One region of the Streptomyces sp. NPDC042364 genome, then DNA from elsewhere that is predicted to be linked to it. Evidence: predicted binding sites of a transcription regulator. Region 1 holds the regulator's gene; each other region holds the start of a gene.
What was found. Region 1 encodes HspR, which represses chaperone genes until heat shock. Its sites were predicted from a motif close to TTGAGNNNNNNNNNCTCAA; they were not measured.

Region 1 (3,271 bases):
CCGCTCCCGGGCTGCCGGACGACCACTTCGGGGTGCGGTGGAGCGTGACACGGGACTTCGGCTCCGGCGGCCCGCTCACCCTCACCGCGTCGCGGTCGGACGGCGGCGTCCGTGTGTACCTCGACGGCCGGCTGCGGATCGACCTGCGCAGCGACGTCCCGACGCCGGTCGCGAGGAGCGTCGACGTCATCGTCCCGTCCGGACGGCACACCCTGCGCGTCGACTACGTCAACCGGACCGGCGCCGCGAAGGTCGAGGTCACGGCGGTACGGCTGCCCCGCACCGAGACCGTCATCCCGCTGTCGCCGCGATGATCTCCTCCAGGTCGTCCACCGCCGCGTGGCACGTCACGTTCGCCTGTCCGGGCCGCGCCCCCACCCTCGACGGGGTGGGTCCGGTCGCCCCCGTCGGCGGTGTCACCGCGCTCGTCGGGCCCTCCGGCAGCGGCCGAACGACCGTCTTCCCGCTCCTCCAGCCCTTCTGCGAGCCGGACTCCGGGCGGGTCCTCCTCGACTGCACCGGCATCGCGGCCCTCAGCCGCCGCCACCCAGCCGGCCACCGCGGGAGCGTGAGAACGCCGCCTGCCGTTCTACCTGACGTACTGACCACCGTCAGATCCCCACCACGGCGAGAGGAACACCGCAATGCCGAAGGACCCGGCTCCCACGGCCTCGCTCTCCAGGAACATCGGCAGCGACGCGCACGGCTCCCCCGAGGACCCCCCGTGCGACGACACCCACGGCGGCCCCGGTGACGACGCGTACGACGACAGGCACGACGACGACTCGTACAACGACTACGCGTACGAGGACGGGTACGAGGACGCCTACGAGGACGCGGATGCCGGGCCGAAGCCGGTCGTCGAGCATGTCGTCGAGGACTACCTGTTCGGCGCGCTGACCTTGCGGCTGGACGCCGAGCGGGGCGAGGTCACCGTGTCGGGCGACCGTGTGCCACGGGTCGAGCTGCGGCGGGCCGCGGGAACGGAGGGCTCGGACCACATACCGGTCGGCACCCGTGACGGCGCGCTGCTCACCCTGACCATCGACGGCGAGGAGGCGGTGATCGACCCCGCCAAGGGCCGGCTGACCCGGCGCTCGTACCGCGTCGACGTGCGGTACGCGGAGCGCTCCTGGCGGCTGGTGCCCGACTCCGTCCCGGGCAGCCGGCTGGTCCGGGCCGGGTCGTACCTCGGCGACTTCTCCTCCGAGGGCGACGGGAAGGTCCTGGTGGAGTGGCGCGAGGACGCCGAGCCGCAGGCGCTGGACGCGGCCCTCGGCTACGCGCTGGCCGCGGCGTTCGGCACGGGCGCCCAGCCGCTGTGGATGACGGGGATCGAGATGGCCGGCGACCTGCTGCCCGGCTGACGCCCCCGGCGCACGGAGGAGGACCCGCCGGTACTCCCCGGTACCGGCAGGGCCCTTGTCGCGTGCCCGCGGAGATCGGCCGCAGGTTCCCCTGATGTAGTGCTCGACGCAGAGTGCCCCCGCCGGCCGGGCCACGGCTCACGGACGGCCGGGGGCGGCCCTCAGTCCGGGCTCTGCTGCCGCTTCGGCCGCCACACCACCAGCGCGCTCGTCCGCTGCGCCTCCTGGTAGGGCACCAGGTCACGCCGGTACGACGCGTGCACCGCGGCCTCGCGCTGCTGCATCGCCGCGGCGGCGCCGTCGAGCGCGGCCTCCATCTCGGCCACCCTCGCCTGGAGGGCGGCGACCTGGTTCTCCAGCTCGATGATGCGCTTGATGCCGGCCAGGTTGATGCCCTCGTCCTGCGACAACTGCTGGACCGTACGCAGCAGTTCGATGTCACGGGCCGAGTAGCGCCGGCCGCGCCCGGCGGTGCGGTCGGGCGAGACCAGGCCGAGGCGGTCGTACTGGCGCAGGGTCTGCGGGTGCAGACCGGAGAGCTGGGCGGCCACCGAGATGACGTACACCGGTGTCTCTTCCGTCAGCTCGTAAGGGTTTCGACGGCGGCCGTCCATCACACTCATGCTCCCTTCGCGGCCTGGAACAGCTCCGCCCGCGGGTCCTCGCCCGCGGTCGCCTCGCGATACGCCTCCAGCGCGTCACGAGCCTTCCCCGACAGGTCCTTCGGGACACTCACCTCGACCGTGATCAGCAGGTCCCCGCGGGTGCCGTCCTTGCGGACCGCTCCCTTGCCGCGGGCCCGCATCGTACGCCCGTTGGGGGTGCCCGGGGGCAGCTTCAGGGTGACCGGCGGACCGCCCAGGGTCGGGACCCTGACCTCGCCGCCGAGCGCCGCCTCGGCGAACGTCACCGGCACGGACACCGTGAGGTTGTCGTCCTTGCGGCCGAACACCGGGTGCGCGTCGACGTGCACGACCACGTACAGGTCGCCCGCGGGACCGCCCCGCTCGCCGGGCGCGCCCTTGCCGCGCAGCCGGATCCGCTGCCCGTCGGCGACACCCGCCGGGATGCGGACCTGCATGGTGCGGGACGACTTGGCCCGGCCGGAACCCTTGCAGATGTCACAGGGGTTCTCGGCGATCAGGCCCCGGCCCTTGCAGTCCGGGCAGGGGTCCGTCAGCGAGAAGCCGCCGCCGGAGCCCCGCGCGACCTGGCCGGTGCCGACGCACGTCGGGCACACCCGGGGGGTGCCGTTGGCGTCGCCCGTGCCCGAACAGCCCTTGCAGGGGGACTGCGAGGACATCCGCAGCGGCACGGTCGCGCCCTCGATGGCCTCGGTGAAGCTCAGCGTGACCTCGGACTCGATGTCCTGGCCGCGTCGGGGCTGCACCCGCGTGGTGCCGGAGCTGCCCCGGTTGAACAGGCCCCCGAAGACGTCACCGATCCCGCCGCCGAAGCCGCCCGCTCCCTGTCCGCCCTGGGCGCCGCCTCCGAAGAGGTCGCCCAGGTCGAAGTTGAACGTGCCGCCCCCGGCGCCGGGTCCCGGACGGAAGCCGCCGTTGCCGAAGAGCGCGCGGGCGTCGTCGTACTCCTTGCGCTTCTTGGGGTCGCCGAGGACGTCGTTCGCCTCGGAGATCTCCTTGAACCGCTCCTCGGCCTTGGCGTTGCCCTTGTTGGCGTCCGGGTGGAACTCGCGGGCGAGCTTCCGGTACGCCTTCTTGATCTCGGCCTCGGTGGCGTCCTTGGGGACGCCGAGGACCTTGTAGTAGTCCTTCTCGATGAAGTCCTTGGTGCTCATCCCCGACGTCCCTCCTTCCGCTCGTTCTTCGCGTCGTCGACGTCAGCCCTCGTCCGGGCCACCGTTCTCCTTGTCGTCGGCCGTCTCCGCGGACTCGGAGGAGTCC
Region 2 (3,271 bases), on a different contig from region 1:
GTCAAAATCCCGTCTGCCCCGCGACGCCTGGCACGCCGTCCGCGTCCGCCGCCGCACAGGCCGGGTGTCGCTGTCGGATTGCTGTGAATCACGGTGAAGGTGGCGCAGGTCACAGACACGGGGGTGGTGGCCTGTCGAAGGTGGAGCGAAACGGAAGGAGCGCCTCACCTTGGACCGTGTGGAGACCGGGGAAGGGCCGGCCCGGACCGACGTGACGCCGCCGTCGGGCGCGGGGCCGCTCCTGGACGGAATCCCTCGGCAGCCGGGCGCGTCGGCACCCGGAGGAGGCGGAGGGAAGGCCGGGTCTTCGGGGCTCGGTCGACAGCGGCCCGGGCCTTCGGGGTCCGGCGGCCGGAACCGCGGGGTCGGGTCCGGCCGCCGCCCGCATCCCGCCCGTGCCCACCTCCCGCGCCCCTGGCGGCTGCTCCCCACCCCTTCCGCCACGCCGTTCACCTTCTGGTACCTCACGGTGCTCGCGATCACCTCGGCGATCACCGCGTACGGGGACCCGGCCCTCGTCCGCGCCCTCCACCACGGCTTCAGCACGGACGTGGCGCATCTCGTGGGTGCCCCTGTTCCGGTGCTGATCGCGAGCGCGCTGTGGATCGCCGGCGGGGTGACGTCGGCGTACACGCCGGGCTTCGTGCTGGTGCTGACCGCCCTGGAACGCCGGATCGGCGGCCTTCGGACGGCCGGGGTCTTCCTGCTGGGGCATGTCCTCGCCACCCTCGCCACCGAGGTCCCGGTCGGCCTGTCCGTCCTGGCAGGCGGGCTGCCGGGCAGCTCCCTCCACCGCCTCGACTACGGGATCAGCTTCGGGGTGGCGGCCAGCGCGGGCGCGCTGGCGGGCCTGCTGCCGTGGTGGTCGCGCTGGCCGCTGCTGCTCGGCTTCGGCGGGATGCTCATGGACGACCTGCTCGCGTTCGCGGACCCGATGACCGACTGGGGACATCTGATCGCCCTCGGGATCGGCGTGGCCACATGGCCGGTGGTGCGGCGGTGGCGGCGGGCGGCGGGGGCCCGCGACGCGTTCGCGCCGAATCCGGTGCGTCAGGTGGACGCCGCCGTCTGAGGTGTCGCGGTCTTCACTGCCGGCCGTCGAATCCCGCGGTCGTCAGCGGGGCGACCGTCGTCCGGCCCAGGGACTCGTACAGGGCCCGCCCCTCCGGTGTTCCGCCCAGTACGCCGAGCTCCGCGCCCTGGTCGACCACGGACCGGGTCAGGGTGCGCATGACCAGCGAGCCGAGGCCCCGGCGGCGGTGCGACGGAGAGGTCTCCATCCGGTCCACGACCGCGGTCCGTCCGGTCGGGGCGATCTGCCCGCGTGCGGCCCAGGAGCCGTCCGGTGCGGCGGCCATGGCGCGGATCACGCCGCCCCGGGACCAGGTGCGCAGGCGGTAGCCCTCGGGGGCCGTGACGGCCGGGGTGTCCGGTGCCCCCAGGGGTACGGCCATCAGCCGGCCCGGCTCCGGATCGACCCACCAGCCCTCGCCCGGCCAGGGGCGACTCCCGGCGTCTCGGCGAAGACCTTGAGCCACATCCCGGACGCGGTCACGGCGTCGGCGACCTCCCGGACCGTCTCCTCCTCGACGTCGGCGTGCGTCGCCGCGAAGACGTGGCGGGTGACATGGGCGGCCGTTCCGTTGTCGGTCGTGTGGCCCCAGGGCTCCACGACCGGGGGCGCCGCTCCCCGCGAGACCACCCAGCCGTCGACCCAGGCCCGCACGATTCCGTCCACTGCCGCCCCCGCGCGTGTGTGCCGTAAGAGGTGATACTGGATTGAGGGTATTACATTCGAGGGTCCCCGGTGATCGCCCACAGCGAACACGCCGACCCTCGGGAACATGGGGAGGCTCCTCTGCATTGAGTCGGCATAGCTCAACTTGACTGCCGAGGGAGAGATCATGGCTTCGACGTCCGCACCGCTCACCCTGCCCGTACTGCCGCTCGACGACGAGGTCGTGCTGCCCGGCATGGTGGTGCCGCTGGACCTCAATGACACGGATGTACGGGCCGCGGTGGAGGCCGCGCAGGCGGCGGCGCGGGCGGAACGCGGCAAGCCGAGGGTGCTGCTGGTGCCGCGGATCGACGGCGCGTACGCGGCCACCGGTGTGCTCGGCACCGTCGAGCAGGTGGGGCGGCTCGCCGACGGCGACCCCGGGGCGCTGATCCGGGGGCGTGACCGGGTGAGGATCGGGGCCGGGACCACCGGGCCCGGGGCCGCGCTGTGGGTCGAGGGGACCCGCGTCGAGGAGAGCGTGCCGGAGCCGCTGCCCGGGCATGTCGCCGAACTGGTCACCGAGTACAAGGCACTGGCCAGCAGCTGGCTGCGCAAGCGCGGCGCCTGGCAGGTGGTGGACCGGGTACAGGCCATCGACGACGTCTCCGCACTCGCCGACAACTCCGGCTACTCGCCGTTCCTGACGACCGAGCAGAAGGTGCAGCTGCTGGAGACCGCCGACCCGGTCGCCCGGCTGAAGCTCGCCACCCAGCAGCTCCGCGACCACCTCGCCGAGCAGGACGTCGCCGAGACCATCGCCAAGGACGTCCAGGAGGGCGTCGACAAGCAGCAGCGCGAGTTCCTGCTGCGGCGTCAGCTCGAAGCCGTCCGCAAGGAACTGCGTGAACTGAACGGCGAGAAGGAGGGCGAGGAGTCCGACGACTACCGCGCCCGGGTCGAGGCCGCCGACCTGCCCGAGAAGGTCCGCGAGGCCGCGCTCAAGGAGGTCGACAAGCTGGAGCGGTCCAGCGACCAGTCCCCCGAGGGGAGCTGGATCCGCACCTGGCTCGACACCGTGCTCGAACTGCCCTGGAACGAGCGGACCGAGGACGCGTACGACATCCAGGGCGCCAAGGGCGTCCTGGACGCCGAGCATGCCGGCCTGGAGGACGTGAAGGAGCGCATCACCGAGTACCTCGCCGTGCGCAAGCGGCGCTCCGACCGCGGCCTCGGTGTCGTCGGCGGCCGGCGCGGCGGCGCGGTGCTCGCCCTCGTCGGGCCGCCCGGCGTCGGCAAGACCAGCCTCGGCGAGTCCGTGGCGCACGCCATGGGCCGCAAGTTCGTCCGGGTCGCCCTCGGCGGCGTGCGGGACGAGGCGGAGATCCGCGGCCACCGGCGCACCTACGTGGGCGCGCTGCCCGGCCGTATCGTCCGCGCCATCAAGGAGGCGGGTTCGATGAACCCGGTCGTCCTGCTCGACGAGATCGACAAGGTCGGCTCCGACTTCCGGGGCGACCCGGCGGCGGCGCTGCTCGAAGTCCTCGACCCGGC
Region 3 (3,271 bases), on a different contig from region 1:
TGCTGCCAGTCTGCAGGCCGGCGGGGCACGACCGCCAGCGCAGCCGAGCCGATGGCTTGGCGGTAGGAGATGCAGCTCGGCTGCCGGTGTCTCATGAGACACCTCGCAGTCTGGAGAGAGTCGGCCACGCCGCTCCTCCGGTGCTAGGCCGCGCCGTTCTTCGGGTTCTTCTCGTCGTCGACGATCTCCGCGTCCACGACGCCCTCCTCCTCGGCGGGGCTGGGGCCGGGGCTGGGTTCCCCGGCCTGCGGGCCGGAGGCTGACGCGTACATCGCCTGGCCCATGCGCTGGCTCACCGTGGCCAGCTTGTCGATGCCGGCCCGGAGGGCGGCCGTGTCCTCGGGGTGGTCGAGGAGCTGCTTCAGCTCGGCCGCGGCGGCCTCGACCTCGCCGCGGATGTCGGCCGGTACCCGCTCCTCGTTGTCACGGATGAACCGCTCGGTCTGGTAGACGAGTTGCTCGGCCTGGTTGCGGGTCTCCGCGGCCTCCCGGCGCTGCCGGTCCTCCTCCGCGTACTGTTCGGCCTCCCGCATCATCCGGTCGATGTCGTCCTTGGGCAGGGCGGAACCACCGGTCACGGTCATCTTCTGTTCGCGCCCGGTGGCCAGGTCCTTCGCCGAGACATGCATGATCCCGTCGGCGTCGATGTCGAAGGCCACCTCGATCTGCGGGACCCCGCGCGGCGCCGGAGGCAGTCCCGTGAGGTCGAAGACGCCCAGCTTCTTGTTGTACGCGGCGATCTCCCGCTCCCCCTGGTAGACCTGGATGCCGACCGAGGGCTGGTTGTCGACGGCCGTCGTGAAGATCTCCGAACGCCGGGTCGGGATCGTGGTGTTGCGCTCGATCAGCTTGGTCATGATGCCGCCCTTGGTCTCGATCCCCAGGGACAGCGGGGTCACGTCGAGCAGCAGGACGTCCTTGACGTCGCCGCGGATGACACCCGCCTGGAGCGCGGCGCCCACGGCCACCACCTCGTCGGGGTTCACACCCTTGTGCGGGTCCTTCCCGGTGAGTTCCTTCACCAGGTCGGTCACGGCGGGCATCCGCGTCGAGCCGCCGACGAGGATGACGTGGTCGATCGCGGAGAGCTTCACCCCCGCGTCCTTCACGGCCTGGTGGAACGGCGTCTTGCAGCGGTCGAGCAGATCGGCCGTCAGCTCCTGGAACTGGGCGCGCGTCAGCCGCTCCTCCAGATGCAGCGGCCCCTCGGCGGAGGCGGTGACGTACGGGAGGTTGATGGACGTCTCGGAGGAGCTGGACAGCTCGATCTTGGCCTTCTCGGCGCCCTCCCGGAGCCGCTGCAGCGCCATCTTGTCGTTGCCGAGGTCGATGCCGTACTGCCCCTTGAACTTCTTGACGAGGTACTCGACGACCCGCTGGTCCCAGTCGTCGCCGCCGAGGTGCGTGTCCCCGTTGGTGGCCTTGACCTCGATGACCCCGTCGCCGATCTCCAGCAGCGAGACGTCGAAGGTGCCGCCGCCGAGATCGAAGACGAGGACGGTCTGCTCCTCGCCCCGGTCGAGGCCGTACGCGAGGGCCGCGGCCGTGGGCTCGTTGATGATCCGCAGGACCTTGAGTCCGGCGATCTCCCCCGCCTCCTTGGTGGCCTGCCGCTGGGAGTCGTCGAAGTACGCCGGCACCGTGATCACCGCGTCGGTGACGTCGTCGCCGAGATACGCCTCGGCGTCCCGCTTGAGCTTCTGGAGCACGCGGGCGGACAGTTCCTGGGCCCTCAGCCGGGTGCCGTCCACGGAGCCCTGCTCGGGGAAACGCCAGTTCCCGTCGCCCATATGGCGTTTGACGGAACGCGCGGTGCGCTCCACATTGGTCACGGCCTGCCGCTTGGCGACCTCGCCCACGAGGACGTCGCCGTTCTTGGCGAAGGCCACGACGGACGGAGTGGTCCGCTGGCCCTCCGCGTTGGCGACGACGGTCGGCTCACCGCCCTCCAACACGGCCACCACCGAGTTCGTCGTCCCGAGATCGATTCCGACCGCACGCCCCATCGCCGTCCCCTTCCCGCAAGGTCCGCCAAGGTTCCGCCCGTGGTTCCTACCACCAGCACAAAACTTGAGTGGGCTCTTGTCAATGGGGCGTGGGGCGCTCGCGGGCCGGGCGCGGACGTCTGGGAGGCATGGTCGGGAAAAACCACGTGCTTCCGCGCACGGCGTGCGCCAGGCGCAGGATGTGCCTCACACCGCCGTGGCGCAGGCCCAGCACGGCAGGTCGACCGCCGCGCGTACCGCGTTCGCCGTCACCAGGCGGTGTGCGAGCCGGTGTGCTTCAGCAGCGACTGGTCGACCGTCCCGGGGTCGACCGGCTGCCGGGAGTCGGGTACCGCCGCCGGTAGTGCCTCAGGAAGGCGGCCGCGGCACGGGCGCCGCCCGCTTCCTGGTCCGCCTCGGTCTGCTCGGCGACGCGGGGGCAGCTCCTCCGCCGTGATCAGCCGCTGGATGCCGAGGCTGCGAAGGACCACCTCCATCGACGTCCGCGGCGCGCTCACGGGCGGCTCCGCCCGGGGTCGCCCGCGGTCAGGCAGCCCGGCCCGGTGGACGCCCCGTGGACCCGTCGGTGAAGATCCCGCTCGTCGGGGCCCCGGTCCCGGCGATATTCCTCAGCCGCCGCCCGACGGGCGCGCCCTCGGCCGCGAGTCGTTTCGGGCGCTGCGGGGACGGCAGCACATGGACCAGCCGTCCAGCGCCGTCCAGCCAGCCCCCCATCCGGTCTCCGGCCCGCCGGGACCGCTAGGCGAAGGCCCCGAAGTGCCGGAGCTGCGATCCCGTCGATCCCGTGAGCTTCTGGTCCGCCGTCCGGCGGTCGTCGAGGAGGGTCCGGGTGGCGGCGCTCGTCCGGATCAGCTCCACGCGCCGACGGGCGGGCCGGCTCGTCGGGGAAGATCACCGGCTGGGCTGCGAACGGACCGGTCAGCCGCCGCGCGACGGCGTCGGAGGGCGGCGGTCCGCCCGGCTCGTTCTCGGGCCGGGCACCGGTGCGGGTCCCGAGCAGGTACACCGGCAGGACCATCCACTCCGCACCCTGCCCGCCCTCGCCCTGCGCACGGCCGAGCGCCCGCCGGGTGTCGAGGCCGCGTCCACCATCGTCCGCCGGGCGGGCACCGGAGCCGGCCGTTCCCGCGTGGTGGGCGCGTGCGGTGGGCACGTGCGGTGGGCAGCCGTGGGGTGATCGCGGTGGCCCGGCCGGGTGACCGGATCACGGCGTCGTCACCGCCGGCTCGCGCGTCGGGACGCCGACGGCCGGACCGTCGCCCCGA

Region 2: the regulator HspR is predicted to act here: its motif matches at 1,864-1,882, upstream of lon (endopeptidase La).
Region 3: the regulator HspR is predicted to act here: its motif matches at 2,071-2,089, upstream of dnaK (molecular chaperone DnaK).

Annotation. Positions count from the first base shown of each region.
Region 1 covers NZ_JBWKAJ010000004.1:323,108-326,378, forward strand. The annotation lists gene AC067N_RS10890 (PA14 domain-containing protein) at 1-314, shown strand, start outside; gene AC067N_RS10895 (ATP-binding cassette domain-containing protein) at 311-754, shown strand; gene AC067N_RS10900 (hypothetical protein) at 645-1,367, shown strand; gene AC067N_RS10905 (heat shock protein transcriptional repressor HspR) at 1,529-1,981, opposite strand; gene dnaJ (molecular chaperone DnaJ) at 1,987-3,165, opposite strand; gene grpE (nucleotide exchange factor GrpE) at 3,208-3,271, opposite strand, start outside.
Region 2 covers NZ_JBWKAJ010000016.1:18,958-22,228, forward strand. The annotation lists gene AC067N_RS27510 (rhomboid-like protein) at 170-1,072, shown strand; gene AC067N_RS27515 (GNAT family N-acetyltransferase) at 1,086-1,454, opposite strand; gene AC067N_RS27520 (hypothetical protein) at 1,454-1,738, opposite strand; gene lon (endopeptidase La) at 1,905-3,271, shown strand, end outside.
Region 3 covers NZ_JBWKAJ010000002.1:349,554-352,824, reverse strand. The annotation lists gene AC067N_RS04900 (DUF6191 domain-containing protein) at 1-95, opposite strand, end outside; gene dnaK (molecular chaperone DnaK) at 144-2,006, opposite strand; gene AC067N_RS04890 (hypothetical protein) at 2,255-2,503, opposite strand; gene AC067N_RS04885 (hypothetical protein) at 2,836-3,183, shown strand.